2 regions of the Lysinibacillus sp. IITD104 genome follow, and region 2 is predicted to be linked to the other one. Evidence: riboswitches for the same ligand, from Rfam matches in the RefSeq annotation. Region 2 holds a riboswitch; the other holds the start of a gene.
The links. Region 2 has a riboswitch for cyclic di-AMP ahead of V1L66_RS21595 (APC family permease). Riboswitches for the same ligand answer to the same signal wherever they lie in the genome.

Region 1: linked by a shared signal. The riboswitch ahead of V1L66_RS08025 (TrkH family potassium uptake protein) and the one ahead of V1L66_RS21595 (APC family permease) in region 2 are both predicted to bind cyclic di-AMP.

What each region holds. Positions count from the first base shown of each region.
Region 1 is NZ_JBAHYH020000001.1:1,588,020-1,604,938, forward strand. Features, by position in the region: gene deoC (deoxyribose-phosphate aldolase) at 194-865, shown strand; gene V1L66_RS08005 (spore coat associated protein CotJA) at 1,001-1,228, shown strand; gene V1L66_RS08010 (spore coat protein CotJB) at 1,221-1,484, shown strand; gene V1L66_RS08015 (manganese catalase family protein) at 1,509-2,078, shown strand; gene V1L66_RS08020 (TrkA family potassium uptake protein) at 2,165-2,821, opposite strand; gene V1L66_RS08025 (TrkH family potassium uptake protein) at 2,847-4,184, opposite strand; cyclic di-AMP (ydaO/yuaA leader) riboswitch at 4,299-4,440, opposite strand; gene rpsU (30S ribosomal protein S21) at 4,693-4,866, shown strand; gene V1L66_RS08035 (nodulation protein NfeD) at 5,179-6,507, shown strand; gene floA (flotillin-like protein FloA) at 6,511-7,515, shown strand; gene V1L66_RS08045 (hypothetical protein) at 7,541-8,017, shown strand; gene V1L66_RS08050 (hypothetical protein) at 8,072-8,320, shown strand; gene V1L66_RS08055 (sporulation protein YqfD) at 8,322-9,434, shown strand; gene V1L66_RS08060 (PhoH family protein) at 9,437-10,393, shown strand; gene V1L66_RS08065 (HD family phosphohydrolase) at 10,859-12,979, shown strand; gene ybeY (rRNA maturation RNase YbeY) at 12,988-13,461, shown strand; gene V1L66_RS08075 (diacylglycerol kinase family protein) at 13,462-13,812, shown strand; gene V1L66_RS08080 (cytidine deaminase) at 13,872-14,285, shown strand; gene era (GTPase Era) at 14,272-15,189, shown strand; gene recO (DNA repair protein RecO) at 15,456-16,241, shown strand; gene V1L66_RS08095 (S-layer homology domain-containing protein) at 16,266-16,919, opposite strand, start outside.
Region 2 is NZ_JBAHYH020000001.1:4,266,240-4,283,158, reverse strand. Features, by position in the region: gene V1L66_RS21645 (ABC transporter permease) at 1-266, shown strand, start outside; gene V1L66_RS21640 (Nramp family divalent metal transporter) at 309-1,574, opposite strand; gene V1L66_RS21635 (LuxR C-terminal-related transcriptional regulator) at 1,796-4,339, shown strand; gene V1L66_RS21630 (LuxR C-terminal-related transcriptional regulator) at 4,369-6,885, shown strand; gene V1L66_RS21625 (InlB B-repeat-containing protein) at 7,092-10,766, shown strand; gene V1L66_RS21620 (hypothetical protein) at 10,891-11,148, shown strand; gene V1L66_RS21615 (response regulator transcription factor) at 11,267-11,962, shown strand; gene V1L66_RS21610 (HAMP domain-containing sensor histidine kinase) at 11,952-13,247, shown strand; gene V1L66_RS21605 (PepSY domain-containing protein) at 13,244-13,915, shown strand; gene V1L66_RS21600 (PepSY domain-containing protein) at 14,006-14,530, shown strand; cyclic di-AMP (ydaO/yuaA leader) riboswitch at 14,744-14,893, shown strand; gene V1L66_RS21595 (APC family permease) at 15,012-16,835, shown strand.

The DNA.
Region 1 (16,919 bases), 2.7 Mb from region 2:
ATAAACCTTATAAAATCAGTACATATAAGATTTTTTTGTGAAATAATAAGTGATTTGTCTTCTGATGACTTCTATGTTCTTAAAAGTTTACATTTCAGCTTTTATTATATAGAAAGAAATTAGACGCCAACGTGAAAAAATGGTATGATTCGAAGAGGTACGTACATCTTGTTTAATGAAGGAGCGGTCAACAATGGAAAAGAATTTTGCACGTATGATTGATCATACATTATTAAAGGCTGAGGCAACGAAAGAACAAATTGACAAATTATGTGCAGAAGCTAAACAATTTAACTTTGCTTCTGTTTGTGTAAATCCTACTTGGGTAAAGCGTAGTAGTGAATTATTAGAGGGTACAGACGTTTTAGTTTGTACGGTAATTGGGTTCCCGCTTGGTGCCAATACGCCAGCAGTCAAAGCATTTGAAGCAAAAGATGCTATTGCTAACGGTGCAAAAGAAGTAGATATGGTTATTAATATCGGTGCGTTAAAAGATAAAGACTATGAACTTGTACAAGCAGATATCGCCGCAGTAGTAGAAGCAGCTAAAGATAGCGCACTTGTAAAAGTTATTATTGAATCATGCTTACTAACAGACGAAGAAAAAGTGAAAGCATGTGAGTTAGCTGTAGCAGCGGGTGCAGACTATGTGAAAACATCTACAGGTTTTTCTACTGGTGGAGCCACAGCAGAGGATATCGCACTTATGCGTAAAACTGTAGGTCCAGAACTTGGTGTAAAAGCATCAGGTGGTGTTCGTAGCTTAGAGGACATGAAAAAAATGGTAGAAGCTGGTGCGACTCGTATTGGGGCTAGCTCTGGTGTAGCTATTATGAATGGTTTAATTGCCGACTCCAACTATTAATTTTATCCTTTTATAGAGCCATAAGCTCATGTGTACATTGACATGAGCTTATGGCTTCTTTGTGTTTAATCAGCATAATAATTTTCTGTGCACATATACTCCACTGATGAATGTAAATACAGAAAGGAGGATGTCATGTTTACACAGTATAAGTCTTGGAGGCCCTATATTAGCCCCTTTGATCCTTGTAAGCCTATAGAAGTTAAGTATTATGCAACACCCCCACAATTATATATGGGTTTTCAACCACCTGGACTACCACAATTTCCAACCGCAAGAGAAGCGCTGAAGGCAGGCACGCTATGGCCACAGTTGTTTAGCCCATACCCATTTCCCCTAAAAGGAGGGAGGAAGCATGACTAAAAAGATGCCGCCCGAATTTTATAAGCAATTAGAAGAAATTCAAGCAATTGATTTCGTCATTGTTGAATTAAACCTCTATTTAGACACTCATCCACACGATTATGACGCCATTCAGCAATTTAATGAAAATACAGAGAAAAGTATGAAACTTAAAATTGATTTTGAGCAAAAATATGGACCACTCATGAATTTTGGGAGAAGCTATTCGAATTATCCTTTTAACTGGATTGATACACCATGGCCATGGCAAGTCTAAACAAAAGACTAGGAGGAATAATCTTTGTGGTATTATGAAAAGAAACTCCAGTATCCGGTAAAAGTTAGTACATGTAACCCAATGCTTGCTAAGTTTTTAATTGAGCAATATGGAGGGGCGGATGGGGAACTGGCAGCAGCTCTACGCTACATGAATCAACGCTATACGATTCCTGACAAAGTAGTAGGGTTATTGACCGATATAGCAACTGAGGAATTTTCACATTTAGAAATGATTGCCACGATGATTTATAAGCTAACAAAAGATGCAACACCAGAAATGCTGAAAGAAGCTGGCTTGGGTGATCATTATGTAAATCACGATCGTGCTCTCTTTTATCAAAACGCCTCAGGGGTACCATTCACAGCAACCTATATTCAAGCTAAGGGTGACCCTATCGCGGATCTGTATGAGGATATAGCGGCTGAAGAAAAGGCACGTGCCACATATCAATGGATTATTGACTTATCAGATGACACGGATTTAAATGATAGCTTGAAGTTTTTACGTGAGCGAGAAATTGTTCATTCCCAGCGATTTAGAGAGGCTGTTGAAATTTTAAAAGATGATAGAGATCAAAAGAAAGTTTTCTAAGACGAAAAAGGCTGTATCAAGTAGATAAACTGTACCCTTTGTAAAGGACATTTTAAAAAAGAGAACTTGAAACAGCTTTTTTGTGATTACTGAATATTTGAGAATAATGTAAGATCTTTTCGATGCCCAATCATTACTAATAAATCTTCCTTTTCAATAATCTGCTCAGGAGAAGGGGAAATAATAATTTCCCCTTCTCGCACAATTGCAATTACACTGACGTTATATTTTGCGCGCAAGTCTAAATCGCGAAGGTTTTGTCCAGCCATTTTAGAAGGAATCATAATTTCTTCAATACTGTATTCCTTTGATAATTCGATATAATTCAACATGTTTGGGGATAGGAGTTGATTAGCCACACGTTCACCCATATCTCTTTCAGGATAAATAATCCAATCAGCTCCAACTTTATCTAACACTTGCCCATGTCTTTTACCTAGTGCCTTTGCAATCACTTTTTTGATCCCTAGCTCTTTTAATAAAGAGACGGTTAAAATACTAGATTGCATATCATTACCGATCGCCACGATAACACAATCGAAGTTACCAATACCAATCGATTTTAAGGCTTTTTCTTCTGTTGTATCTGCTACCACAGCGTGAGTCACATAGGGTTCGGCATCCTCTACTCTTTCTTCATTTATATCAATTCCTAATATTTCCTGTCCAGCTTCATGCAATCTGCGAGCGACGCTTGTTCCGAATCTACCTAAGCCAATCACAGCGTATTGTTTAATGGTCATAGCGTTCTGTCTTCCTCTCATTTGGTTATCCAATCATAATATTTCCTTTTGGGTGGCGGAAACTCTCTTTTTTTCTTCGTTTTGCAATGGCAAAAGCAATGGTTAGTGGTCCTACTCTTCCTGCGAACATTGTAATAATCAGAAGAAGACGACCAGCAGGTGTTAGCTCTGGAGTTAGGCCCATCGAAAGACCAACAGTACCAAACGCAGAGGTAGCCTCAAATAAGTACATCATAAAGCTATGATGCTGTTCCGTGATACTGAGAAGAATCGTCACGACTATAACAATTAATCCTCCACACATTGTAACCGTCAAAGCCTTTAAGATAGTTTCAGTAACAATTCTACGTTTAAAGAGAACGACATCTTCTTTTCCTCGAATTTGTGACCACATAGTAGCTACTAAAACAGCAAAGGTTGTGATTTTAATACCTCCAGCAGTCGACCCAGAGCCTGCCCCAATAAACATGAAAAGAATCATTAAAAATAATGTAGAATGCGTTAAGTCCCCAATAGCCAGTGTATTGGAGCCAGCAGTTCGTGGTGTAACCGCTTGGTAAAGGGAACCTAACACTTTACCCCATTCGGATAATGGTCCCAGTGTCTTTTGGTTGCCATACTCAAACAAAAATATCAAAATGGTTCCACTAACAGTTAGCAAAAGTGTCGTTACTAAGACAATTTTTGAATGGACAGAAAGCCTTTTAGTCACACGATATTCATACAATTCATTCATAACAATAAAGCCTAATCCACCGATAGTAATAAGAGCACAGATGGTGAAAACAACAAAGGGGTCATCAACATAGGCAGTCATTCCGTTAAAACCACCCATTAAATCAAAGCCCGCGTTGTTGAAGTTGGATATGGCATGAAAAAATCCAAAATAAAGGGCTTTTCCAATAGGCATATCAAATGAAAAACGAACCGATAGAATAAGACCACCGATTATTTCAATACATGCTGTAAAGAGTAATATTCTTTTCACTAATCGAACTAGACCAGCAATGGAGATATTATTAAAGGCCTCTTTAAGCAGCAGTCTTTCTTTTAATGAAATTTTCTTACCGAGCAGTAAAAATAATAAGGTGGCAAATGTCATGAATCCTAAACCACCAATTTGGATCAAGAATAAAAGGACCACCTCGCCAAAAATAGAGAAGGTATCACCTGTATCAACTACGATTAAACCCGTGACACAAGTAGCTGAAGTAGCAGTGAATAAGGCATCTAAAAAGGTCAAACCCTTCCCATCCTCAGTAGAAAATGGCATTGTTAAAAGAAACGTCCCTATGGCAATGATTAGGGCAAAGCCCAATACAAGAACTTTGGGAGGGTTTAATGCTCTTTTAAAATTGTTCATTTAATTTACCTCAATTCTGTAAGTAAACAACTGGTTGTTAAATGGCATAATAAAAAGACCTACGATAAAAGCATGAAAAAGGCAGAAAGCATGCTAATAATGGTGGTCAATAACGACCTCCTTCGCTTTAGCCGACGAAGTTAGCTGACGGGTAGGATGGCGAAAGAGCTTTCTCATCCCTTCTGCTACTGCAGAATTAACCCCAAAAGATTGGTTCCTCCGTTCTCAAATAGTTGAGATTTGGCCGATTTGAAATTGAATGTGATTATTCTACGCCCTTATTCTATTTTTTGTAAACCCTTTAATTGTTAGGAAAATGTAATTATTTTTATTGTGGGTGAATTGGGTATGAATAATTCACACAAAAATAAAACCAAAAATTCACTTGATAATTTCGCATACTTTCTATTGACCATTATTAGACAATACGATATAATTTTTTAGTACACAACAGAAGGTTATTTGCCTAATTGTGTATTGACGTGTGTTCGGAGGGAGGGAAAGAGAGATGTCAAAAACTGTCGTTCGCAAAAACGAATCGCTTGAAGATGCTCTTCGCCGCTTCAAACGTACTGTATCAAAAAGTGGTACAATTCAAGAAGTTAGAAAGCGCGAGTTCTACGAAAAACCTAGCGTAAAACGTAAAAAGAAATCAGAAGCTGCACGTAAACGTAAGTGGTAATTTAATTTCCCATTAAAAATCCCTACGTTCATAACACGCAATTGTATGATTCACTGAGCAGACAAAGTTATACCTGAAACTAATCACATTTTTGATTAATTTCAGGTATTTTACATTGCTCAACTTTACGTACATATGAAAAAGCCGAATGAATCAAAATGATTTCATTCGGCTTTTTTTCACATACTAAGTGTTGATAATTGGGATTAGATCTAGTGATAAATAAGTGAATAAATTTTTAAGATTTGTGAAACTTTTCGCATGATTGACCGTATATACAGAGGAGAGGCATGTTAGAAGGGAGGGAAAAAGATGCGAAAACGGAGAATCCTCAGCTATTTACTAGTGATATGGATGACTTTTTTGTTAGCGTTTCCATTAACTTCGGCTTTTGCCAGTAATAAGGTCTATCATGTTCCGATTCATAATGAAGTAGAGCGAGGACTTCATGCATTTTTAGAACGAGCTTTTAAAGAGGCTGAAGAAAACAATGCAGAGGCGATTATCTTAGAAATACATACGCCTGGCGGTTTTGTGAATGCAGCAAGCGATATCGCTATGCTTATGGATGCAACGCAAATAAAAACGATTGCTTATATTAATAAGGATGCGCACTCAGCAGGAGCTTTTTTAGCCTTACATGCGGATAAGATCTACATGGTTCCGAATGGAACAATTGGTGCAGCGGCAGTTATCGATTCAGCAGGTAATGCAGCCGACCTTAAGGCCAATAGCGCTTGGCTTGCTCAAATGAAAGCAGCAGCAGAAACGTCAGGGCGCGACCCTAAGTATGCATTAGCAATGGCAGATACCAACTATGAACTACCAGAATACCGTGCTGGTGGAAAGAATCTGTTAACCCTATCCGCCTCAGAGGCATTAAAGGTTAAATATTCTGAAGGGACGGTTAAGGATTTTCAGGAGCTTCTAGAAGTAACCAACTTGAATGGTAGTGATGTTGTTTCAATTGAACCGACCTTTTCTGAAAAATTAGCTCGTTTTATTACAAATCCCATCATTGTACCTATACTGTTGTCAATCGCTAGCTTAGGACTTGTGATGGAGCTTTATTCGCCAGGATTTGGTGTTCCAGGTATAATGGGCTTATCAGCACTTGGGTTATTTTTCTTTGGACATATGGTGGCCGGCTTTGCGGGATATGAAACGTTATTGTTATTTATTATTGGCTTAGCCCTTTTAATTGCAGAGTTTTTTGTCCCTGGTGGAATTGTTGGTATTTTAGGTGGTGTCTTAATAGTACTAAGTCTGATACTGGCAGGTGCAAATATGATGCAAATGATAGTAGCAATTCTCATTGCGCTTGTGATAGCGATGATAGGAATGGTGATTCTGATGAAATTTTTCGGAAAAAAACTGCATGTCTTAAACAGGCTTGTGTTAATGGATGCAACGACGACAGAAGAAGGGTATGTATCCAATGTGAATCGCACAGAACTGTTAGGAAAAATTGGGAAAACGCTTACGCCACTTCGTCCATCTGGAACTATGGTACTTGGTAGTGAACGCATTGATATTGTATCAGAAGGTGGCTATATCGATGCCAATCAACATGTAGAAATTATTAAAGTTGAAGGCTCACGCATTGTTGTGAGACAAACAGATAAAGAGATGGAGGAATAGAAAATGGGTTTTGATTTAGCTTTGATTGGTCCTATTGCCGGACTAGTTATTTTATTCATTGTGCTTGCGGTATTCTTTACCTTTGTACCCGTAGCACTGTGGATTTCTGCATTAGCAGCAGGTGTACGTGTTAGTATTTTCACATTAATTGGGATGCGCTTACGTCGTGTTATTCCGTCTCGAATTGTTAATCCGTTGATTAAAGCACATAAAGCAGGTTTACCTGTAACGATTAACCAGTTAGAGAGTCACTATTTAGCAGGTGGTAATGTTGACCGTGTAGTGAATGCCTTAATTGCGGCTCACCGTGCCAATATTGAGCTGTCATTTGAACGTTGTGCAGCAATTGATTTAGCTGGGCGTGATGTATTAGAAGCTGTTCAAATGTCTGTTAATCCAAAAGTTATTGAAACACCTTTCATTTCAGGTGTAGCAATGAACGGGATCGAGGTTAAAGCAAAGGCTCGTATCACAGTGCGTGCCAACATCGAGCGTTTAGTCGGTGGTGCTGGTGAAGAAACAGTTATTGCTCGTGTTGGTGAGGGGATTGTTTCAACTATCGGTTCAGCGACACATCATACAGAAGTTTTAGAAAATCCAGATATGATTTCGCAAACGGTTTTATCTAAAGGTTTGGATTCAGGAACAGCCTTTGAAATCTTATCCATTGATATTGCCGATGTAGATATCGGTAAAAATATCGGTGCAGAATTACAAATTGAACAAGCACAAGCGGATAAAAACATTGCGCAAGCAAAAGCTGAGGAACGTCGTGCAATGGCTGTAGCAAACGAGCAAGAAATGATTGCACGTGTTCAAGAGATGAAGGCAAAAGTAGTAGAAGCAGAGGCAGAAGTACCGCAAGCGATGGCTGAAGCCTTACGTTCTGGTAATCTTGGTATTATGGATTATATGAACTATCGCAATATCCAAGCAGATACAGCAATGCGTGACTCTATTTCAAAAGTAAGCAATGATAAGCCTGAAAAAAATGAACCCAATGCTTAATAACGGAAAGGAGCGGAACTAACATATGGAACAGTTAATAATCTTCGCCATAATTGCCATAGTCAGCTCTATTTTCGGAAAATCAAAAAATAAAAAGCCTCAGAAGCAGATGCCTCCTTTTAATAAAGACACCGCGGTGGAGCCTCCAGTTACGGAGAAAGCGCCACATCGTAGTGGGAAAGCACAAAGTTTTGAAGATTTTGCAAGAGAATTTATCGGAGATTGGATTCCAGAAAATGAGAAGGTTGAGGAGCCTAAAAAATTTGTTGAAGAACAAGTGAAAAAGGAAATACCAAGCTATGTTGCCCCAGCTGTCATTCCAACTGATATTCCTAGCCGTTCTTCTAATCGAGAAGGTCGGGGACGATTAGCTGCTGGAAAAAAGGAAGTGCAATCTGTTGGCGCTCATTCGACTTTACAACTACCTCAATCTAAAAATGATCTTGTGCAAGCAATCGTGATGGCCGAAATATTAGGGCCACCAAAATCAAAAAGAAAATAACTAGCATGTCCTCCTTTTTCGATGCATATATTGCCGAAGAAGGAGGCATTTTTTATGAAAAAATTATTTCAATTAACGCCACTACTTGAGTTGTTAGAATACGAATCATTAAAAATTATTGGACCTTACCGTTTTATTCATGCAGATGCGACGACCTGTTCGTTTGTCTATGCAGATTATCATATTACTGTCAATGCGGATTCAGTGACAATCAATGCGCTTAAAGAAGAAATGCTACATCTATCTGTTAACAATCTACAGGAACTTCATATGAAAATGACAAAGAATATGGGTGTGAGCTAAAATGTGGAATAATCGGCCAATTATTATACGTATAAAGCGCCATGAAAATGTTCATCCTTTTATTCAAGCATTGCACGCTCAACATGTCCCATTAAAGCGTGTTGTCTTTCGTGAGCAGGAAGTTTCCTTTGAAACGACAATGCATTACCTACCAAAAATTCGCCGTGTACGAAGACGTTTTCGCTTAAAAATGGCTGTTTTTTATGCAGATGAGCTTCAAGTTTTTCGTGCACAAATTTGGACTCTATTGGGCTTAGCCTTCATGATTGCTATTCCAATCCTTTGTGCACAAGTCATATGGCGAGTGGACATTGAAGCCGCGACACCAGAACTGGAGGAGCGTTTAGGTAAGACCTTTCATGAAACCTTTCAACTAGAAACCCCTTTATCTCAAAAAAAGTTACCTTCTAATACGGTTATACGACAAAAGCTGTTAGAGCAACACCGAGAACTATCATGGGTCCATATTGATAAGCACGGCGGACGAGTAATTTTGAGACCACAAGAATCACCGAAACAAACAGAGCAAACAACTGACAAATTAGCCTCCCATATAGTAGCAACGAAAAGTGGTGTCATTACCCACTTCAATATACAGCATGGCGAGCGAAAGATTTCAGTGAATGATACAGCCTATGAGGGTGACGTCCTCGTAAGTGGTGTATTAGAAAGTGGCACAGATCAAGTTTTTGTTGGGGCAAAAGGTGAGGTTTATGCAGATTATTGGCTTGAATGTTCATTTAAAATTCCAACAAAAATTACCGTGGAAACCTTGCAGCAAAAGCAATGGCGGGTGTTGATAAAGGGTATACATGAGGAAAAGGTGGATTATGTTCAAAAAAAGGATTTACCGAATTGGCTAGCCCCCTATGTTTCGATTGTGGAGGAGCAACAGACGAAAACCATGCAAGTGGAGTTGGATGAATCGAAAATTGAGACATTGCTTATTCCTTTATTGCATGAAAAAGTATTACGCTCGTTGCCTGCAAAAACAATCATCAAGAAAGAAAACCTTTTACAGGCAAAGTGGGGGAATGGTACAGTTGAAGGGAAAGTTCTATTTTTAGTCAATGAAAACATTGCAAGTCCAATACAAGGCCTACAAGGAGAATGATTATGTCAGAACAGTTAACTGTATTACAGGTGGATAATCCAAACGAAGCGGTTATGCTACTAGGTATTTCCGATGCAAATATGAAATTAGTTGAAGAAGCACTTAATGTTCATATCATTACGCGTGGCGAACAAATTCAACTTGCGGGTGAAGAAAATGCTAAGGAACAGGCAACATTTCTTCTGCAAGCTTTATTGAAGGTCATTCGCAAAGGAATTAATATTGATCAACGTGATGTTACAACAGCTATTGAAATGACACAAAAAGGAACAATCGAATATTTTGCAGAACTATATGATGAAGAAATAGCACGCACGACGAAAGGAAAGTCAATTCGTGCGAAAACAATTGGTCAACGAGAATACATACAAGCAATCCGTCATAAAGACGTTGTTTTCGGTATTGGTCCAGCCGGTACTGGGAAAACGTATTTAGCGGTAGTCATGGCAACACAGGCACTTAAAAACGGCCATGTTAAGAGAATTATTTTAACTCGCCCTGCTGTTGAAGCTGGAGAGTCTCTAGGCTTTCTTCCAGGAGATTTAAAGGAAAAGGTCGATCCATATCTACGACCTCTCTACGATGCTTTAAACGACATCTACGGCTCAGAACAAACACAGCGGCTAATTGAACGCGGAACGATTGAAATCGCCCCTTTAGCCTATATGCGTGGCCGTACATTAGATGATGCCTTTGTTATTTTAGATGAAGCACAAAATACAACACATCAACAAATGAAAATGTTCCTAACACGTCTGGGCTTCGGCTCTAAAATGGTCATCACTGGTGATAAAACGCAAATCGACTTACCTAAAAATACAGAATCTGGCTTGATTGTTGCGGAGCGTACATTAAAGTATGTTAAATCCATCCATTTCCAAGTATTAGAACAAGGCGATGTCGTACGTCACCCAATCGTAGCCAAAATCATCCAAGCCTACGAAGAACAGCAACTTTAGAATTGCGTAGCAATTCTAAAGTCTGCCCCGAAAGCGAAGCGACAGGGGCAACGAGGTTTTAAAGTCTGCCCCGAAAGCGAAGCGACAGGGGCAACAGGGGTTAAAGTCTGCCCCGAAAGCGAAGCGACAGGGGCAACAGGGGTTAAAGTCTGCCCCGAAAGCAAAGCGACAGGGGCAACAGGGGTTAAAGTCTGCCCCGAAAGCAAAGCGACAGGGGCAACAGGGGTTAAAGTCTGCCCCGAAAGCGAAGCGACAGGGGCAACAAGGTATTAAAGTCTGCCCCGAAAGCAAGGGCAGACTTAAACATCCATATAGCTAAAACCTAAAGCACGAACTGAATCAAAATATGGAAAAAAATGTGACAGCTATGCGAAAAAGCATAGCTGTTTTTTGCTTTCTTATACATTTTTCGAGAAAAATGTATGTTGAATTGGTATGATAGTAGGTAGATAGAGGAGGTGCCAAATGGAGAAACAACTTCGAAAATTTACAGAGCTTATCGGTTTTCGCTACTTTCTTATCATCATTCTCATTTTAACAGGTGGCCTACAATTTGCATTCATGTATGGCAATGTTAAAGGAGTTACATATGATTTCAAACCATTACAGCTTGCGCCTGAAACCGTACGATCTACTAAAACGATCGAAGACACTTATAAAACACAGCTAGAGCGTGAAAAAGCTGCTAATGCAGTGGATTCGGTCTATCAATTTTCGGAGGATGTCGCCAAGCAAAGAGCAGCGATTGTAACATCATTATTTGATTATGTTTTAGAAGTGAAAAAGGATGTTGCAAATAGTAAGGAACCTATACCTATTGCAGATCAGGTTACACAGCTTCGCAAAAAATTTGAATCCATAGACGAAGACCAGATGCCGTTAATTTTTACAGATTCCCAGCTGGAAGGTCTGTTAGTGCAAAGTGAAGAAGATTTAACTAGAACAAGTACGCAATTATCCAAATTTGTAGAGGAATATTTACAAAAATCCATCCGACCAGAGAACGTCTTTGTTGCTCAAAATGATTTTGAGACAAAAATTCGTGGACAACGCGGATATCCCGATAAAATATTCAATACAGTCGTGTTAATAGGACGTACAAGCATTATAGAAAATGAAACAATTAATGAAGAACAAACAAAGATTCGAAAACAGCAGGCCAAAGAAAGTGTAGAGCCGACACGCATTTTACAAGGACAGATTATTGTTCAGGAAGGTCAAATTATTGACAATGAGGCCTTTAGACAATTAGAGCTATTGGGGATGGTTAGTAATAAGGCCTCCTTGAAGCCTATTGCAGGACTTATTATTTTAACGCTACTGCAAATGATGTTTATGTATATTTTATTTGAGCGTTGGGAGGCTAACGAACGAAAAAAACGTAATGCACTGTTAGTGACAGTGATTGTTTATAGCTTGTCTATTTTGCTAATGAAATTTATTAGCTTAATTTCTGGTGGCTTTGATGTGACGATTGCCTTTTTATTCCCGACAGCACTAGCTACGATGCTTGTACGATTGCTAGCGGATGAGCGAGCGGCTGTATTAATTACCGTTATGACGGCTGCTTCAGCAGGGGTTATTTTTCAAGAAGGCTATTCGTCTGTTATGCAAATGGAAATTACGCTGTATATCATATTCGGAGGGTTTGCCAGCTTATTCTTTTTGCGTAGTGTAGAAAAACGCTCACATATTTTACATGCAGTTGGTGTGATTTCCCTTGTAAACATGGCATTTATCGCGTTTTATTTGTTGATGACACAATCATCCTATGGCCTACCAGAATTAGTATTTTACTTAATAGCAGCGATGTTATCTGCTTTGCTTTCAGGGGCATTAACGATGGGACTTTTACCATTCTTTGAATCGGCGTTTAGCTTGCTTTCTTCTTTACGTTTAATTGAGTTATCCAATCCCAACCATCCATTATTAAAAAAATTATTAATGGAAACTCCAGGGACATATCATCATAGTGTGATGGTAGCGAACTTAGCGGAAGCTGCCTGTGAAGAGATTGGTGCTGACGGTTTATTAGCACGTGTAGGTTGTTATTATCATGATATTGGTAAAACCAAACGACCGTCCTTTTTCATCGAAAATCAGATGTCGGGCATCAATCCGCACGATTCGTTACCACCTGAAACAAGTGCAGAGATTATTATCGCCCATACGACAGATGGTGCCAATATGTTAAAACGTTATAAAATGCCTCAAGAGATTATTGATATCGCTTTACAACATCATGGCACAAGTTTGTTAAAATTCTTCTTGTTTAAAGCAAAGGAAGAAGGAAAAAATATTGATGAGGCAAAGTTCCGATACCCAGGGCCCAAACCACAAACAAAAGAAGCAGCTGTTATAAGTGTTGCGGATAGTGTCGAGGCCGCAGTACGTTCTATGAAAGAGCCAAATGCAGAGAAAATTCAGAAGCTAGTACGAGCGATTATCGATGATCGTGTCCAAGATAATCAGTTTGATGAATGCGATATTTCAATAAAAGAGTTAAAATGTATAGAGAGAGTACTTTGCGAAACGTTGAATGGGATATTCCATTCACGTATTGAATATCCAAAGGCAGATAAGTAGGAGGATCTATGATTTTAACAATTGATTTTACGGATGAAACAAATGAAGTGGGAGCACAGCATATCGAGCTTGTTGAAAAGCTATTACAGCATGCTGCTAGTGTAGAAAACATTGAGCCAGAAACAGAGGTTTCGGTGACGTTTGTAACGAACGAGGCTATTCAAGATATTAATCGTGAATATCGTGGTAAGGATCAGCCAACAGATGTCATTTCCTTTGCACTAGAGGAGCTAGGGGAAGGGGAAATGGAAGTAACTTTTGAAGGAATGCCACGTATATTAGGTGATATTATTATTTCAACAGACCGTGCCAAAGAGCAGGCTGAGGAATATAATCACTCTTTTGAGCGAGAATTAGGCTTTTTAGCAGTACATGGTTTTTTACATTTACTTGGTTATGACCATATGGAGCCAGAAGAAGAGAAAGTGATGTTTGCAAAGCAAGATGAGATTCTCCAAACTTTTGGCTTAGGTCGAGACTAGATGGATTTGCGCAAATACTTGCGATCTTTTGGCTATGCGTTTGAAGGCATCATAACTGCAAGTAAAGAACAAAATTTAAAATCACATATAGTAAGTGCAATCATTGTGATACTGGCTGGTTATTTGACAGGTTTATCTCGTATGGAATGGTATATTGTGCTACTATTAATAGCACTAATGTTTGCGCTGGAAATGATGAATACAGCTATCGAGCGGGTAGTCGATTTAGCTTCCCCAGAGATACATCCACTTGCTAAGCAGGCAAAAGATATTGCAGCAGGTGCAGTGCTTGTATTTGCGCTATTCAGTGCTATAATCGGATTACTCATCTTTCTGCCAAAATGGTTTTAATGGAAATGAGTGTCTTCTAAATGAAAATAAACCATAAATGTGAGGGAGAATTAGTATAGATGACAATGGATATGCATGCATTATTAGAGGAATCAAAAAAAGCGCGTGAAAAAGCCTATGTTCCTTATTCAAAATTTAAAGTGGGGGCAGCTCTATTAACGAAAGATGGAGAAGTTATTCACGGCTGTAATATTGAAAATGCAGGCTATAGTATGACGAATTGTGCTGAGCGTACAGCGTTTTTTAAGGCAGTATCGGAGGGAATTTACGATTTCGAAGCCATTGCCATTGTAGCTGATACGGACGGGCCCTGCGCCCCATGTGGAGCATGTCGTCAGGTCATGATGGAGTTTTGCGCTCCAACTATGCCTGTCTATTTAACGAACTTAAAAGGTGATGTGACGGTAACGTCAGTAGGCGAATTACTACCGTTTGCATTTACGACGGAGGATTTAGAGAATGCAGGAAACTAAAAATGGCTATAAATCAGGCTTTATCTCCATTATTGGTCGTCCAAACGTTGGCAAATCGACATTTTTAAATCGTGTCATTGGCCAAAAAATTGCGATCATGAGTGATAAGCCGCAAACAACACGAAATAAAGTACAGGGCGTACTGACAACAGATGATAGCCAAATGATTTTTATTGATACACCAGGGATTCACAAGCCAAAACATAAACTAGGCGATTTCATGCTGAAGGTTTCTAAAAACACATTGCGTGAAGTGGACGTTATTATGTTTATGGTCAATGCTGAGCAAAAACTCGGTAAAGGTGATGAATTTATTCTAGAAATGCTAGCAGGAAATCCAACACCTGTCTTTTTAGTCATCAATAAAATTGATGCCATTCATCCAGATGAACTAATAGGAATTATTGAGAGCTATAAAGAGCGCTATGATTTTGCTGAGATAGTACCAATTTCGGCTCTACAAGGTAATAATGTAGAAAATTTATTAATGACATTAGAAAAGTACTTACCAGAAGGACCACAGTATTACCCAGCAGATCAAGTGACAGACCATCCTGAACGATTTATTATATCAGAACTTATTCGTGAAAAAGTCCTGCATTTAACACGTGAGGAAATTCCTCATTCGATCGCAGTGGTAATTGATAAAATTCGTCGTGATGAAGAAAATGAGGATAAAATCCATGTAGCGGCAACCATTATTGTAGAGCGTGATTCTCAAAAAGGGATTGTTATTGGGAAACGTGGAGCCTTACTAAAGGAAGTAGGGACACGTGCGCGAAAGGATATCGAAATGCTATTAGGTTCTAAAGTCTATTTAGAGCTATGGGTAAAGGTACAAAAGGATTGGCGCAATAAATCAACACATTTACGTGATTTCGGATTCCGTGATGATGAATATTAAGTTCTTTTCCTGATTTGTATCGAAAGCGAAGCGTCAGATACAGAAGACTCCCACTTATTCGGGAGATGAACATAAGTTTTTTCAGCAGGTGTTTAGTGCCTGGTGGATCAGGATATAGACGCCAGATTTTGAGGTGACGGTTTTAGGTTAGCTTCTTCTGTAAGCACAAAATCTGGCAGTATTTGATCGTTTTATTTTTGAGCTGTCCAAAATTATTTGGGCAGCTCTCTTTTCATGGATAGTTCTTTTAAGAAAGGAGGGGGATTATGCTTCATAAATGGGAAGGTATTGTATTAAAGGTTCGCGCATATGGCGAATCCAATAAGATTGTTATTTTGCTTACACGGGAAGCTGGCAAAGTGGCTACGATGGCTCGAGGGGCAAAAAAACCTTCTAGTAGATTGGCTTCCGTCACGCAACCCTTTACCTATGGCATGTTTATGGTTCAACATCATACGGGCATGGGAACTTTGCAACAGGGAGAACATTTGAATTCAATGCGCCATATTCGTGAGGATATTATGGCTACTGCTTATGCTAGCTACATTATGGAATTAGTGGAGCGAGTTGTGGAAGAAGGGAAGCCAGAGCCCTTTGCGTTTGATGTTTTATTACATGCACTACAAGCAATTGAGGATGGCTATGATCCTGAAGCCATTACGCTGTTTGTTGAATGGAAGATGTTACCCTATACAGGTGTACAACCTATTTTACATGCCTGTGCTGCGTGTGGCGCAGTAGATGGGGAATTCGCTTTTTCCTTTGCTCAAGGAGGATTCTTATGCCATCGCTGTTATCAGCATGACCCCTATATCATTCGCTTAACGCCAACACAGCTGAAACTTATCAGGATGTTCTACACTGTTCCTATCGACCAAATTGGAAAAATAGAACTAAAAAAAGAAACAAAATATTTCATTAAAAAAATTATAACAACCATCTATGAAGAACAAACCGGTATTCGGTTTAAGACGAGAAAATTTATAGAGCAACTAGAACGTACCCCTGAACTGCAAATACGCTCGAAAGACAAAATGCCAGATGAATCATAATGTTCATCTGGCATTTCACGTTATTTAAAATTCATCCTCATCCTCTGTCACTAAAAAGGCCCAGTGTCCAGCAATTTTTTTACTTTCAATATAAAGGTATGCTGTTTCATTGTTTTTACCTGTTAAATGGAGAATCGCTAGACCTTCAGCTTTTGGCGTAATATGTAGTTGCCCGTCAAGAATTGTCGCTTTTACAGGCACTGGCTCAAAACCAAAGCTTTCGAGTGCTACATGTGTTGGTTCGAAAGGTAATTCTTGCGCTGTCAGTATTAATTCATCTGTCAAATGATATAAATCAATGCTGCGAACAAAATCATAGGAATACACATCTGCGGCCATCTTTTGTTGTTGCGTCCCATCTGAAAATGTAACAATGTATTGTCCATTTTGCGAGATGGACAGTGTTTGATCTTGTTGATTAAAGTTATAGAAATTTGAAGCGAGTGGCTGTCCATTCGCGTTTTGAACCGTCACCTCTGTTGGCATGAATGGTAATTTGCTTTCAGACAAATCGAGTGGTAAATTTTCGATATAATCATCTTCTTTTACTTCTTCAAGTGTTACCTTCAGCTTACCATTTACATTTTTGACATGTACTAAATAAAAAATGTCAATAAAGTCCTCTGAATCATCCGTCAATCCAGTAATCACTAATTTACCCGTACCTTCTTTTATAGG
Region 2 (16,919 bases):
GTTCTTTAATTATCCAGCATATACCCTCTGTATTGATGAACGCGATAGCTGCCTCAGGCATAGCTTTAATCCCATTGTATTTTGGGATGAGAAAATACTCTATACCGACAACTATCATTTCATCTATTATAATTGTGTCTGTAACTTCGTCCAATTCAGGTAACTTTACTTTAAACGATATTATTATTATTCCAATTACTTTAGCCATCGTGGGTCTGGGTATTGCTTATTTAGCTATACGGAATATTGAGAAGGTAGATGTTTAAAAAATACCAGGTACTCATGCTTAAGAGTACCTGGCTTTATTATTAGGAAAATATTGTTTCCCACAGTAAGTAGATATTCAATGCCACAACGATGACGACTACAAACCAACCTAAAACCGTTGTAATCCGATGATTGACTAAACTGCCCATGATGTCCCGTTTGCTTGTAAACATGACAAGTGGAACAAGGGCAAATGCAATACCAAAAGATAACACAACCTGACTTAGAACGAGAGCATAGGTTGCGTTTACCCCTGATGCAATAATGACTAGTGGAGGCACCATAGTAATCGCCCTACGTAAATATAGTGGTATTTTTCTTTGAATAAATCCTTGCATGACTACATCACCTGCTAAAGTTCCCACAGAGGAGCTAGCTAGCCCTGCAATGAGTAAACCTAAGCCAAAGGAAATAGCCGCCATTGGGCCAAGTGCCTCTTTTAAGCCATTATAGGCTACATCTAAATCTTCTACTACCAAGCCTTGGGTATGGAATACTGCTGCGGCAATTATAAGCATGCTCATATTGATGGCACCAGCAATAATCATAGCAATGATTATATCGATAAATTCAAAACGGAAAATACGTTTTTTTTCAGCCTCATTACGACCAATAATACGACTTTGTGTTAAAGAAGAATGTAAGTAAATAGCATGAGGCATAACGGTTGCTCCTAAAATACCTGTTGCTAATAATAGTGATTCTACCCCTTCAAAGTGTGGCGTGAACATGCCAATCGCTACATCGCCCCATGTGGGCTGTGCTAAAAATGTTTGGAAGGCAAATGCCAATACAACAATTAAAACCATACCAGAAATACCGGCTTCAAAGGCTCTAAATCCTCTTCTTTGTAACTCTAAAATAGCGAACGAGCCCACTGCTGTAATTAATGCGGCGGGAAGCATTGGGATATTGAATAGTAAATAAAGCCCTAATGCTGCTCCGATAAATTCCGCCAGGTCAGTGGCAATGATGACCAATTCTGCCTGTATCCATAAAAAGATAGATGTTTTTTTAGAAAAATGCTCGCGAGCGACTTCAGGTAAATTTTTTCCTGTTGCAATCCCAAGCTTGGCAGATAGGGATTGAATTAACACGGCCATTAAATTAGAAAAGGCTATAACCCAAAGTAGCAGGTAGCCGTATTGAGATCCTGCTGTAATATTTGTAGCAAAATTGCCAGGATCGATGTAGGCGACTGCTGCAATGAAAGCAGGTCCTAAAAATGGCAAAAATCTTCGCCAACCTTTTATATCTCCATCTAAAACCGCCTCTGCAGACGATTTTGTGACTCGTTTGTAAACCATATTGTTCCCTCGTTTCAAAAAGTATCATTAATGAAATAAAGTTTCCTATAGGAAAATAAGATATTAGTATTCTAACGCTAGGAATAAAAAAAGTGAAGTGGTTTGCTTTATCTTTCTAAAATAAGTATGCTCTTTTGGATGATGTGAATGAGTAGAAAAATCAAATTGCAGGAAAAATTAAAAATATATAGAACTAATGAATGGAGAAAGGAGACAAGATGATGGACATGGTATGGGTAAAATCAAAAGTAACAATTCCACGTACAGTGCCAGATGCATTAGAGAGGAAGAAATTATTTTCTATTTTATCTAACAATAGAATGAAGAAACTAACCATAATAAAGGCACCAGCAGGATATGGCAAAACGACACTCTTAAGCCTATGGTTGAAGCATATTGATGAATCGGTAGCATGGTTTACAATCGATCAAAATGACAATGATCCTGTGCGGTTTTTAAGGTACTTAATACATACATTATCTTTTAGCATATTGAATGAAGAGCAAAAGTTAAACAATATACTAGATGAAATAACCTCTTTTGAAACAATTGTAGATACACTGTTAAACGATTTGGATACATATAAAGGAAATATTCATATTGTTTTTGATAATTTTCAAGAAATCCACACCCCTCAAATTTATCAAATTTTAAACCGACTTATTGAATATTTACCAGCCAATGTACGGATATATATAATAACCCGAACTAATTTAGAACTTCCACTAGCAAAATGGCGTGTTAAAGGTTGGATACTAGAAGTGGGGGTGGGTCAATTATCTTTTGATTTAGAAGAGCTACAATCTTTCTTCACATCTGTTACAAATGATGAACAGAAGGATGTGCTGAAGCCTTTACTAAAGACAACAGAGGGCTGGATAGCAGGTATCCAACTGATAAAGCTATCAACAGGTGGAATGATAGATAATCTAAGTAGTGAAGAAATTTTAGCCAAAGCTAGTTCATATATTCATGAGTACTTCATGCAAGAAATTCTCTTAATATTACCTCAAGAATTGCAGGATTTTCTACTACGAACTTCCATTTTAAACTACCTAGAGCCGAGTGTTTGTACATCTGTAACAAACGAATTAAATAGTTTAACTATATTCTCAGAGCTGGAGAAAAATTGTTTGTTTATTGAACAAGTACAAGCACATCCGCCTGTTTATCGTTACCATACTTTATTTAGGCATGCCCTACAGGTAGAATTTCACAGGCAACAATCCTATGAAATGATTGCCTCTATATATTACGAGGTAGCCACTAATTTATGCCAAAGAGAAGACTATGTTGCAGCAATTGAGCTTGCCCTAAATGGCGAATTATATGAGCTTGCACATGAATGGATACAAAAATATTTAGTTGAAATATTTGCCGAGGGACATACTCTATTATTTGGGCAGTGGATACAAAAATTAAGGAATGCTCAGTTTCCAGTAGATATTAATTTGCTTGTCTTATATATTACTACACTGTTTTCAACCCATGAAATGGATCAGGCGAAGAAAATTATAGAGGAACTACTTTTTAAACAAAATAAATTGAAATGGATGGATGGTTTTCAATTTATTGCTGTATCAAAAATCTTCGAAATTATGAATGCTTATATAGGTTATATGGAAGATGGAGATCTTGAAAAAGCAAAAGTAGGTTTACAAACACGCGTAAATGTAAGAAAAAATAAGTCATCTTTATATCATATATCTTTAAAATATAATCAATTTGAGCCTAGAATTTTACGTACCTTTGTGGGAGCGCGAGGAAAATTCTTACCAGTGGGAAAAATGGAAGAACTGATTCACGTGTTGAATGAAAGTGAAATAAAGGAGCGAAATATTACAGGAGTTACCTATGGATTACTAGCTGAAATATTGTATGAGATAAATGATTTAGATAGGGCAAGTAAAGAGTTAGAAATCGGTTTACAATATGGTTTACGTTTTCAAGATCCAGGATTATTTATACCAATGTACTTGTTAAAGGCTCGTATTTATATGACTAAAAAACAATTTGAAGAAGCACATATGGTATTGATTGAAGCTATGAAGGAAACCGATAAACCTTATTGGGTCGGTATGCTCTATATTATGAAAGCACAATCTTATTTATTGGAAGGTAATATTTCATATGCGCAACAGGAGTTTTTTAGAGTGACAGATTTTATCAATTATAGAATTGCATCAAGAAATCCCTTTTATTTATTAGTTCAAGGTAAAATCCTATATGCCAACAATCAACTAGAGGAAGCATTGCAAATTGCTATTCGTTTAAAAGAAGGGGCAATTCAGGAGAAGCAAATTGTTACGCTTATTGAAGCGGGTCTGCTAGAAGCCATTTGTCATTTTTCGCTTGGGAAAGAGGATTTCGCTTTAACAGGATTACACGCTGCCCTTGAACATGGAGTTTTATATGGTTATTATCGTACATTTATAGAAGAGGATTCTATCTGGCCATTACTAAATAAATACTGGCGTATACGTCAGCATAGTAAGGGAGATACATTTAAGTCAGTGCCATTAGCATATGTAAATAAACTATTACAGAATGATAGCTCAGAAGATGAGTTTTTCGCTAACTTTACTGCAAGAGAAAAAGATGTTCTACAATTACTCGCAGAAGGTGCTTCTAATAATGAGATTGCTCATCAATTACAGCTGACAGAGGGAACTATTCGCGTCTATTTGACGGAAATTTACAGTAAAATAGGTGTGAGATCCCGTACCAAGGCCATTTTATGGGCGAAAGAATGGCTAGGCTTTTAAAGTTGTTAAAGAGAAAGGAGGTTTAAATGATGCCAAATATTTTATTAGCCTCAAAAACAACCGTACCCCAAACGGGCAAGCAAATTATTGAAAGAGAACGATTAAATGCCATTCTACATCAGTCAACAGCGAAACTTATAGTAGTGCAAGCGCCAGCAGGGTATGGTAAAACCACTTTGTTAAGTAGTTGGTTTCAGCAACTTGAAACGACAGTTGCATGGTATACAGTGGACCAAACAGATAATGATCCAATTCGTTATTGGAAGTATTTAATTCATGCTATTGGTCACTCCTTGCAGCAAGAAGCTTCCTCACGTATTGATTCTATACTCCATGCTCAACCACAGTTGCCTTTAGAATATTTAGTGGACGCTCTATTAAACGAATTATCGCTATCTACTGAAAAGGTTCATATTATGATTGATGATTATCATCATATTTTTAATGTTACCATCCATCAAACGATGACCCGCCTCATTGATTTCTTACCTGAACACTGCTTTATTTATTTGACTAGTAGATCAACTATTTCATTACCTATTGCAAAGTGGAGATTAAACCATTGCTTGCTTGAAATTGGCATGGAGCATCTACTTTTTACGTATGAAGAGGCAAAAGAATTTTATAAAAATTTAAATAAACAGCTAAAGGCAAAGGAGCTTCAAAAGGTTTTTGAGATAACAGAGGGTTGGGCTACAGGGTTACAATTAACCAATTTAGCAGGTTTCCACAATGTAGATGACAAAGAGTTTGGAGAAAGTAATTCAAATGTGATTCACTATTTAATGAATGAGGTATTTTCAAAACTAGCACCACCTCTCCAAACCTTTCTACTTTATACTTCGCTTTTGGAACAATTAACCGCAGATACATGTAATGTCCTAACAAACCGTACTGATGCTCAACTAGTATTATTAGAGCTTGATCAACAAGGACTATTTATTAGCAGAGTAGAAGCAAAAGAGCAGGTTTTTCGATATCATAATTTATTTAGAGAAGCATTGCGTCAAGAATTGAGCAATCGTTTTACCCAGCATGATATTTTAAATTTATATGAAAAAGCAGCTGTTGCTTTATATAATAATGGGAGTTTTTTATCTGCAATAGAGCTTGCTTTAAGCGGCAACGTGTTTATTTATGCTGAACAATGGATTCAGGAGCATCTTGTAACATTCCTTTCCTGTGGTCATTCCACATCCTATGTAAATTGGATTGATACTTTTTTGACGAATGGCTATGAGGTACACCCAGAATTGATGGTAATGTATGCCTATACACTCGCAGCATTCCACAATTTAGAAGATGCTTATCAGACGATACTAGACCTAGAACAAAAGCATGGGTCCAATCAATGGATGAATAAAAGTGAATATGCATCCGCTGTCGATGATTTTCTAGGTGTGAAAGCCTATGTCTTTGTCATGAAAAATGGAGATCTTTCACAAGCTGGGGAATATATTCGACAAAGGCTGGAGAGAAATCCTGTCGGGTCCAAATGGGACGCAATTTTTATACAATATAATCAAACAGAGCCTATGTTGTTTAGAACAAATATTGGCTCTCGAGGAAAATTACTTTCAGATGAACAGGCTATGTCTTTTTTCGCTAAGTTTAGAACAGGGGAATTCAAAAACTTAAGTATGACGGGCTATAGTTATGGCATGCGTGCAGAAAAATTATATGAGTGGAACCAATTTGATGAGCTACCAATAGAATTAGAGGAAGCTTTACGTTCTGGACATCAATTTCAAGATGCAGGATTGTTAGTACCGATGTACATTCTGAAAAGCAAAATAGCTGTGTTAGAAGAGCAGTATATTGTTGCTCAAGGTGTTTTAGATCATGCAATTGAAACGGTCAACGAACGTTATTGGATTGATAGTATAAGAGTAATGAAGGCACTTTTATTTTTACGTGAAGACAATATTGTCCAAGCAAAACAGGAGTTAGCCAAGATCGAAGAAAATGTGTATAGGGATTCTCCATTTTATTTACTAGTAAAAGCACGCTATTTACTCATGAAAGGGCATCTACTAGAAGCACAGCAATTGATTATACAGGTGCAATTACAGGCACAACAACAAGAACAGCTATCTACTCGTATAGAAGCTACAATTTTATTAGCCATATGTTTGGCGGAGCAAGAACAAGCAGAAGAGGCGTTGAGGACGTTACATCAAGCATTGAAATTAGCTGAACCTTATAACTATATAAGAACCTTTTTAGATGAGAATAAAATTATTCCCCTTATAAGGGACTATATTGATTTTCGCCGGAAGTGTGCTAAAGATGACTGGGATGAGGTAACCCTTGGCTATGCTTATCGATTGCTAGATTATGTTCAAGAACTAACACCAGTATTAGAAGCTCTTTCTGCTCGTGAACAAGAAATATTTTCACTACTTTCAGAAGGCGCTTCTAATAAGGAAATAGCAGAGCAACTATTTTTGTCTGAAGGGACCATACGCGTGTATCTTTCGGGAATTTACAATAAACTAGGAGTAAAAAATCGAGCCCAAGCATTATTATTAAAACAATCTAAATAAAACAAACCGCTATCAATTTTTTGATAGCGGTTTATTTATAGTTAGTGAAAAATTAACATTCCTCAATAGTAGAAGTAAATTGATTTTTTTAAGATAAAGAAGAGTGTTTTTCTTTATAAGGATAAATGTATGGAACTTCTTTATCGAGGATTCATAAAGGAAGGGGGCTATTTGAAGCTGAAAATTTACAAAAGGAGAGAGGATGAATGAAGAAAAACATTACCATTATGCTTATTGTATTACTGCTCTTTTTCCAATGGGGACAATCCCTGACCTATGCGAATGAACAAAATGACATAGAAGAAAAGGCTAAAGAAGCAGGTGGAAATGAAGTAGATAATAAGATTGAGGTTGATGATCATGAGCAAATAGATAATGATCGTAATTTAACCAATTTCAATACAAGCGAATTTGAGATACAACCAAATAGCACTGGTGTAACGATTGCTAAATATTTAGGTGCGGGGGGATCTGTTGTTATTCCTGAAACTATTGAAGGAAAACCCGTAACAATAATAGGAAATCTTGCGTTTTATGAATCTAACCTAACAGAAATAGTGATTCCTGAAAGTGTAATAACGATAGGTGATTGGGCTTTTGCCAAAACTCAACTAAGCACGATTGTGATTCCCGATAGTGTGGCGGATATAGGACGTTGGACATTCCAAAATAGTAAATTAACAAGCGTAACCATTTCAAAAAACCTAACTACCATAGGAGATCAAGCATTTTATGGTAATCAATTAGTACATGTGGACATCCCTGATGGTGTTACGGATATAGGTTATCAGGCTTTCTTTGGAAATCGATTAACAACTGTAAATATTCCTGATAGTGTAACAAAAATAGGAACCCAAGCATTTACAAACAATCGGATAACGAATCTTAAGATTCCAAATAGTGTAACAAGCATAGGAGATGAGGCTTTTGGCTATAATCAGTTAATTAATGTCGAACTTCCAAACAGTATAACAAGTATAGGAAATTATGTATTTGATAGTAATAGGTTAACAACTGTAAATATTCCAAATAGTGTTACCAGTATAGGGAAAGGGGCATTCCAAGCTAATTACTTAACGAATGTAGAACTTCCAACTAGTCTTCTTAGTATAGGGAATCTAGCGTTTTTTGGTAATAAGTTAAAAAGTATAGTCGTTCCTAATAATGTTATAAGTATAGGTGATTGGGGATTTGGTCAAAATCAACTAACATCTATACAACTTCCTAATAGTCTTCTTAGGATAGGAAATCTGGCATTTTATGATAATCAATTATCGACTGTATCGTTCCCAAACAGTTTAACGAGCATTGGGGATAGGGCATTTGAATATAATCGGTTACAATGGGTTCAATTTAATAGCCCATTAATGTTGGGAGTAAATGCATTTAACAGCCAAGGTAGTACTTTTGACGGTTGGTACCAAGATTTATCATGGGTAACAAAATGGGATGGAAATGTAACACAACCCTTGAGAATTTATGCCAAGGGAAATGTCCAACAGTACACAGTTACATTTGAAACAAATAGTGATAGTACTACCATAGAAGAACAGAAAGTATTGTCTGGGGAAAAGGTGGTAGAACCCGATGTTCCAGTGAAAGCAGGTTTTACATTTGGTGGTTGGTATAAGGATGAGGAATTGAATAAACCCTGGAATTTTAATACAGATGTGATAACAGAAAATAAAATCTTGTATGCAAAATGGTTAAAGAATTTGCATACTGTCACATTTCATTTTGATACCTACATTACAACTGTCGAAGTACCGGATGGAGCGCTACTCAACAAACCGAGTATTCCAATAAAAGAAGGACATAAATTTTTTGGTTGGTTTAACAAAGAGCGCACGGCAGAATGGGATTTTGAAAGATCTAGGGTAACATTTGATATAGATTTATATGCTGTGTGGTTGAAAAATGTATACGGTGTCAGATTTGAAGCAGGAAATAGTACTCCCCCTATAATAATTGTCGCAGAATATGGTGATAAGTTGGAAGAGCCAGAACCGCCTATCTTAGCAGGACAAATATTTGCTGGCTGGTATAAAAACCCTGCTTTAACTAAACTATGGAACTTTGCAACGGATGTGGTCACAGAGCACACAACTTTATATGCAAAATGGGATATAGTGCAACAACAGTATGTGGTTCAATTTGAGTCAAATGGTGGAAGTATGGTCCCAAGCCAAACTATTAATTCTTATATGACGGCTACTAAACCAGAAAACCCAATAAAAGAAGGATATACATTTGCAGGCTGGTATAAGGATAAAAAATTCACAACCCTATGGGAATTTGAGATAGATAAAGTGACAGAAAATATAACCTTATATGCGAAATGGGATTTAGTACAGCAATATGAGCTTAAATTTGAGTCAAATGGTGGAAGTTCAGTTCCAAGTCAAACTTTTACTTCTCCTATGAAGGCTACTAAACCAATTAATCCTACAAAAACAGGGCATCTATTTGTAGATTGGTATAAAGATGCAGAACTCAATAGTTTATGGAATTTTGAGACAGATAGGGTGACGGAGGATACAACCTTATATGCCAAATGGGAAAAGGTAGCCGTACAATATACGCTGGATTTTGAAACAAATGGGGGAAGTGCAGTAGCCTCACAGAAGGTAACTGAAGACACCTTCGCAATAAAGCCAGCAGACCCAACAAAAGCTGGATATGAGTTTGCAGGTTGGTATACAGATGCTGTATTCAGTACACCATGGAATTTTACAACGGATAAGGTAACCGAAAATACAATCTTGTATGCCAAATGGGAAAAGGTAGCCGTACAATATACGCTGGATTTCGAAACAAATGGAGGTAGCGCAGTAGTATCACAGAAGGTAACTAAAGATACCTTAGCAATAAAGCCAGCAAACCCAACAAAGGTAGGCTATGAATTTGCAGATTGGTATATGGATCCCGCATTCAGTAAACCATGGAATTTTACAACGGATAAGGTAACTAAAAATACAATCTTGTATGCCAAATGGGAAAAGGTAGTCGCACAGTATACGGTGAATTTTGAAACGAATGGAGGTAGCACAGTAACATCACAGAAGGTAACTAATGATACCTTGGCAACAAGGCCAGTAGATCCAACAAAGGCAGGTTATATATTTACAGGCTGGTATAAGGATATTGCACTGACAATACCATGGGATTTTTCTAAGGATGTAGTGAAGTCCAATATCACCTTATATGCCCATTGGGTAACAGACGGTTCATCGGGTGGTGGAGGAAGTATATCTCCGAATCCATCACCAATACCAGAGCCAAACATACCTGAAAAACAAGAGCCTAAACCTGAAGAACCAATTGATCCGCAACCAACAGAGCCAACACCCCAACAAGAGCCAGATATCATCTTTTCAGATATTTCTCAAGGACATTGGGGCTGGGCGATGATTCAGGAGATGGCAAAGCAGGGCATTATTACAGGCTATCAAGATGGCACCTTCAAGCCAAATGCACCAATTCAGCGCCAGCATGCTGCCCTGATATTGACAAGAGCATTAGAGCTAGAACCGAAAAAAGATGCGCGAGAATTTAACGATATACCTAAAAGCCATCTCTATTTTGAGGTAATCGATCAGGTGCAACAAGCAGGTCTGTTTGAAGGCATAGATGGGAACTTCCAGCCAACTACGAATATGACACGCGCTCAAATGGCAAAAGTATTAGTTCTTGCCTTTAATTTAACTTCATCGAATAAAGATACTTTCAAGGATGTGCCAAAAACTCACTGGGCACACAACTTTATCGCTATACTCGCAGGAAATGGGATCACAATTGGAGATAATGGCAACTTTAGACCAAATGATCCTGTAACACGTGCGGAGTTTGTAGCATTTTTGTATAGAGCATTGCATCAATAATAAAAAACTCACCAATGGCTATCCATAAAGCTTTTGGTGAGTTTTTTTTGTTCAAATTATTAACATTACTCAATAGTGCGTAAGGATGTAAATTATTATGCTAATAGAAAAGGAAGTGTTTCTATTGAAAATCGTTCGTCTTACCTTCTTCATACTATTCTTAAGTTTAGCTTTTGTATCGATTAAACTTTCAATTAAAACAGATGAAAGGAATTATGATTGGCGTAATAACTCTGATGGTACAGTGACAATTATTCATTACAATGGTCCACATCTGGAGTTTCCCTTTCCAAGCCGTTTAAATGGCAAAAAAGTTGCTAAGGTAAGCTCAGGAATTTTTGAGAAAAGAGATATTTACAGCTTTTTACCGAAAGTTTATTAGTTAAAGAAATAATCAGTGTCAAAAAAAGAAATGTAGTGTCTTTCTCATCATTTTCTAATTAGACTTTCACCACTTGTATCGTATACGATGAAAAGAAAAGGCGAAGGACGGATTCGACATGACACATCGAATTTTAATTATAGAAGATGAAGAAAATATTGCGAGAGTACTACAACTGGAGCTTCAATTTGAAGGATATGAGGCAACAATGGCTCATACAGGAGCAGAAGGCTTACTACAATACCGTGAGCAGCAATGGGATTTAATTTTACTTGATATCATGCTACCTGAGATGAGCGGTATTGATGTGCTAAAGCGTATTCGTGCAACAGAATCCCAAACGCCTGTTATCATGCTAACTGCCAAAAGTGAGGTAGAGGATAAGGTAAAGGGCTTGGATTTAGGAGCCAATGATTATGTGACAAAGCCTTTTGAAATTGAGGAGCTGCTGGCACGTATACGCAACGCTTTACGATTTTCGCAGAAGGTCAGCCCAAAGCAAGTTGCTCTTACATTTGGCCATTTATCGATAAACGAGCAAACAAGGGAAGTTGTATATTTCGATAAGGAACTTCAGCTGACACCTCGTGAATACGATTTGTTGTTCTATTTACTGAAGCATCCTAAACAAGTACTGACAAGGGAGCAAATATTAGAGGCTGTGTGGGGCTATGATTATTATGGGGATACAAATGTTGTGGATGTTTATATACGTTATGTACGACAAAAGCTTGAAGCTGCTAATCCAACACCTCTTATCCAAACAGTTCGAGGTGTGGGGTATGTGCTAAAGGAACATAGTTATGAGACTTAAAACAAAAATTCATCTACTAACAACATTGCTTATGCTAGTTATAGTAGTGGCAACAAATAGTGGAATTTATTTGTTGTATGAGAAATTTGCCAATGATACGGAATATAATCAGCTCCAGTCACGGGCAAATGAGTTAAGCTCCACACTGAGTCAGTTAAATACACAAACCAACCTACAGCAAGTTTTAAGAGCATATATGCCAACAGATGGTGCTGTTTATATTTATGATGGTGAACGTTTGAAAACGAAGGTTCAGGCTACACTTGAAATGCACAAGGCGCCTTCCATTACCTACACAATGCCTGCTATTTGGATAGACGGAACGGTAGTGGACATTACATTACAGCAATCTATGGAAGAAGTAGAGCGGACTTTAGACTTGTTAAAGGTCATCTTAGTTGTTGTATCTTTCGTGGCAACGATTCCAATTTTCCTAGCGAGCTTGGTACTTGGGCGACTTATTTTATTACCGCTAGAACGTTTAAATGAGACCATGCGCAAAAGTGCATCTACTGGGAAATATGAAAAAATAGATACCACAGAAAAAGGTGGGGACGAGTTAACAAACATTAACCGCACTTTTAATATGATGATGGAGAAGCTTGAACAGCATTATCAAAAGCAACAAGAATTTGTATCAAATGCCTCCCATGAGTTAAAAACGCCTATAACTGTTATTGAAAGTTATGCAAAACTACTCCTAAGAAGAGGTTTTGATAATCGGGAGGTTGCTCAGGAATCCTTACAAGCCATTGCCAATGAATCATCTCGTATGCATGAAATGGTGTTGCAATTGCTAGAACTAGCTAAAAACAAAGAGCAATTGGACGTTCATTTCGAACAACTAGAGCTTGTCCCATTCTTAAACAAAGTAGCTTCACAAATGGAACAGGCTTATCATCGAACATTTAGAATTGATGCGCAGATTCCAAAATTTATTTATAGTGATGAAAAAATATTGAAGCAGCTCCTCTTTATTTTGCTTGATAATGCTAGGAAGTATAGTGAGGATGAAGTCCATATTCTAGCCACAGAAACAACTAATCAAGTACGTATTACCATCCAAGATTTTGGTATGGGTATTCCTGCAGAGCATATTCCTCATTTGTTTGAGCGTTTTTATCGTGTAACAGAGGATCGTAATCGTAAAACAGGTGGTTCAGGCCTTGGGCTAGCAATAGCACATGAGCTGGCACAACAATTAGGTATAACGATAGATGTGAAAAGTAAGCTAGGGGAAGGCTCAAGTTTTACTTTATGTATTCCAAAGGAGGGGCAGCAATGAAAAAGTGGATGTTGATAATTGTTGTTATTATCCTTCTTTGTAGTGGAGTAATTTGGTTTGTTCAAAATCGTTATTTTTACGTTCAACCTCTTAGTGAAGAGGAGGCTATTCGCTATATTGAGACTATCTATAATGGTCATGTTACACATGTGGAAAAACAAGGAGATGCCTTTGAAATGCTTTTTACGCGAGAGGATGTTAAGTATGCAGCTATACTGGATGTTACGACACAACAGGTGACTGATCTAATCATGAAAGAAGGACAAAGTAAATTACTGTTAACTGAAAAGCAGATTAGACAAATGGTTAAAAAGGAATATGGAGATGTAGAAAGCGTTATGCTTATAGACTCCATTTACACTGTCCGTGTTGAAAATGAGAAGATTCAGAAGGATTTAACACTTGATGGTTATACTGGCGAACTACTGGCAGAGAAAAAGGTTGAACCGCAAGAACAACCTATCGAAGAGCCTATTATTACTGAGCAACAGGCCATTCAAATAGCTCTCAAGCAATTAAAGGGTGAAGTGGATTCAGTTGATTTTGAAGAAACCTCAGAGGGTGGTTACTATTTAGTCGAGATTGAAACGCAGGAGGACGAAGCTACATTTCAAATTCATGCTGTTTCAGGAAAAGTACTGTCTGTGACATGGGATGACGATCATTAAATCATTCTCATGAAATTCTAATGTTCCTCTTATAGTTCTATCATCTTCACTTGGTAAGCTAAGTTTAGATAAAACAAAGGAGAGATGAACATGAAAAACATGAAAAAAATGATAATGATTCCAGCACTAGTAATTACTCTTGGAGTGGGAGCAGCGATTGGCTCGACGACTTTATTATCAGGAAATGCCCAAGAAAAAAAGGTCTTATCCATGCAGGAAATTGAGAAGAAAGCGCTCGCGGTAGTGGATGGAACAGTTGCAAAGATCGAATTTGATCAAAATCAGTTTAGCTCTATTTATGAAGTAGAGGTGCATACAGTTACAGAAGAATATGATTTGAAATTTGATGCTTATAGTGGAAAATTACTCAAGCAGAAAAAGGAACCTCTTGATGGAGATGATTGGGATGATCATATTCCTGCTACAACAAAAATAATTACAAAAGAGCAGGCTATCAAGACAGCCCAAACAAAAGCAAACGGTAAAGTGACAAAAATTAAGCTCGATGATGGTGTATATGAAATTGAATTGAAAGACGGTCAAAATGAATACGAAGTAGACGTGGATGCAGTCTCTGGGAGCATAATAGACTTTGAACAAGGCTACGATGACTAATTTAATGAGCTGTCTTAAAGGTAGAAACATCCCTTTAAGGCAGTTTTTATTGTTTGTATTGTGGGTATATACTAGGTATTCAGGAAATTTTATTTAAGAGGCAGTTATTTAAATGTTCAAAAAAGCCTATGCTTATACTCAAAAAAAAGAAAAATTTTCTTCTTTACTTTTTCAATTAGCAGGCGTAATATGACATCATTATAAAAGTTTCAAATTTCTAAATCGCTGAAGCAACTAGACGCGGGGGAACCAATTTTGACGGATGGCATAGCCATTCTTGGGGTGAATCTCTTCCTTTTGGAGGAGTAGGGCAACTCAGGCCCGAATCCGACAGCTAACCTCGTAAGCGTTAAGAGCAGAAAAGTGGAGCTTGGCAGACGGATGAGCGTCTACAAGTCTTATTTAGTGATGACTTGTAGACGTTTTTTGATGTTATTTAGAAAGGCGAAACACATTCTATGAAACCAGAAGGTGTTTATCAATGAAATCCTCATTCAAACGTTATGTAATCGGCAAACCATTAAGATCCGATGCGTTAGGGGAACAAAAGCTAAGTAAAACAAAGGCATTGGCCATATTATCGTCCGATGCGTTGTCGTCAGTAGCCTATGGACCAGAACAAATTTTAATTGTCCTGATGACGGTAGGTACAATGGCGTTTTGGTATTCTTTACCTATTGCCGCTGGAGTGGTTATTCTACTCGTGGCACTGATTTTATCCTATCGTCAAGTTATCTTCGCCTATCCACATGGGGGAGGCGCCTATGTCGTATCTCGAGAAAATTTAGGCGTGAATGCAGGTCTCGTGGCTGGGGGTTCTTTGCTTGTTGATTATATTTTAACGGTAGCAGTAAGTGTGTCAGCTGGGACAGATGCCATTACATCTGCATTTCCAAGTCTTCACCCTTACAATGTACCCATTGCTATTATATTTGTGATTTTCTTAACGATTTTAAACCTGCGAGGTGTAACAGAGTCGGCATCTATCTTGGCGTATCCAGTTTATCTATTTGTAGGCGTTATGCTATTGCTAATCGGGGTTGGGCTCTATAATGTAGCAACTGGACAGGTGCCTGCAGAATTGCATCCAAAGATTGGTACACCAGTGGCAGGGATTAGCCTATTTATTTTATTAAAGGCATTTGCATCAGGAAGCTCAGCGTTAACAGGGGTAGAGGCTATTTCTAACGCCATACCTAATTTTAGAAATCCTGCTCCTAATAATGCTGCTAAAACGCTTTTAGCAATGGGCGGCATTTTAGCCGTTTTATTCATCGGGATTGTTAGTCTAGCTTATTTTTATGGGGTTGCACCAACAGCAGAAGCAACAGTTGTTTCCCAACTTGCAGAAGCTAGTGTTGGTCGGAATTTCCTTTATTATATTGTACAGGGGACTACGGCAATGATTTTAGTACTTGCCGCAAACACAGGATACTCAGCATTTCCATTGCTTGCTGTGAATTTATCGAAGGATGGTTTTATTCCGAGAATCTTCCAAATTCGAGGGGACCGACTTGGCTATTCAAATGGCATTTTAATGCTAGGTGTTGCAGCCATTGTTTTAATTATCTTATTTGACGGGGCCACAGAGCATTTAATTCCGCTCTATGCAGTAGGTGTATTTATTCCCTTTACATTAGCGCAAACAGGAATGATGCGAAAATGGTGGCGCGAAAAACCTAAAGGTTGGGTAGCGAGATTTACGATCAATACAATTGGGGCAGCTATCTCTTTCATCGTAGCAATGATGTTTTTTGTGACAAAAATGCCTCAAGTTTGGCCAGTATTTATCTTTTTACCAATCATTATTTTTGTATTCCATCGCATTAAGCACCATTATCAAGCTGTTGGAGAACAGTTAAGATTAAATCATGAGGAACTGGATACTATTGAGGGGAATGTTTTCATTGTGCCAGTAGCTGGTATAACAAAGGTGGTCGAAAACTCCCTACATTATGCTAAATCGCTTAAGGTTGATAAAGTGATCGCCTTTTATGTAGCTTTCGATCAAGCAGAAGCGAAAGCTTTTGAAGAGAAATGGAATTCATGGCAACCTGATGTACGATTAGTTACTTACTATTCACCATATCGAAGCATTACACAGCCATTAATTAAATTTATTGATAAAGTAGAACATCAATGTACAAAGACAGGTCATAAAGTAACGGTTGTTATCCCTCAATTCTTACCGAAAAAAGGGTGGCATCATATGCTACACAACCAATCGAGTCTTCTCATTCGTACATCCCTGTTATTTCACAGAAATGTCGTCATTATGACAGTACCGTTCCATTTATCAAAATAATGCTAGCAAGCTAGAAAATAGTCTGCTATAATCAGTACGTTGATTGAAAACACGAACGTTTACAATTAAAAAGTTCCAGAATAC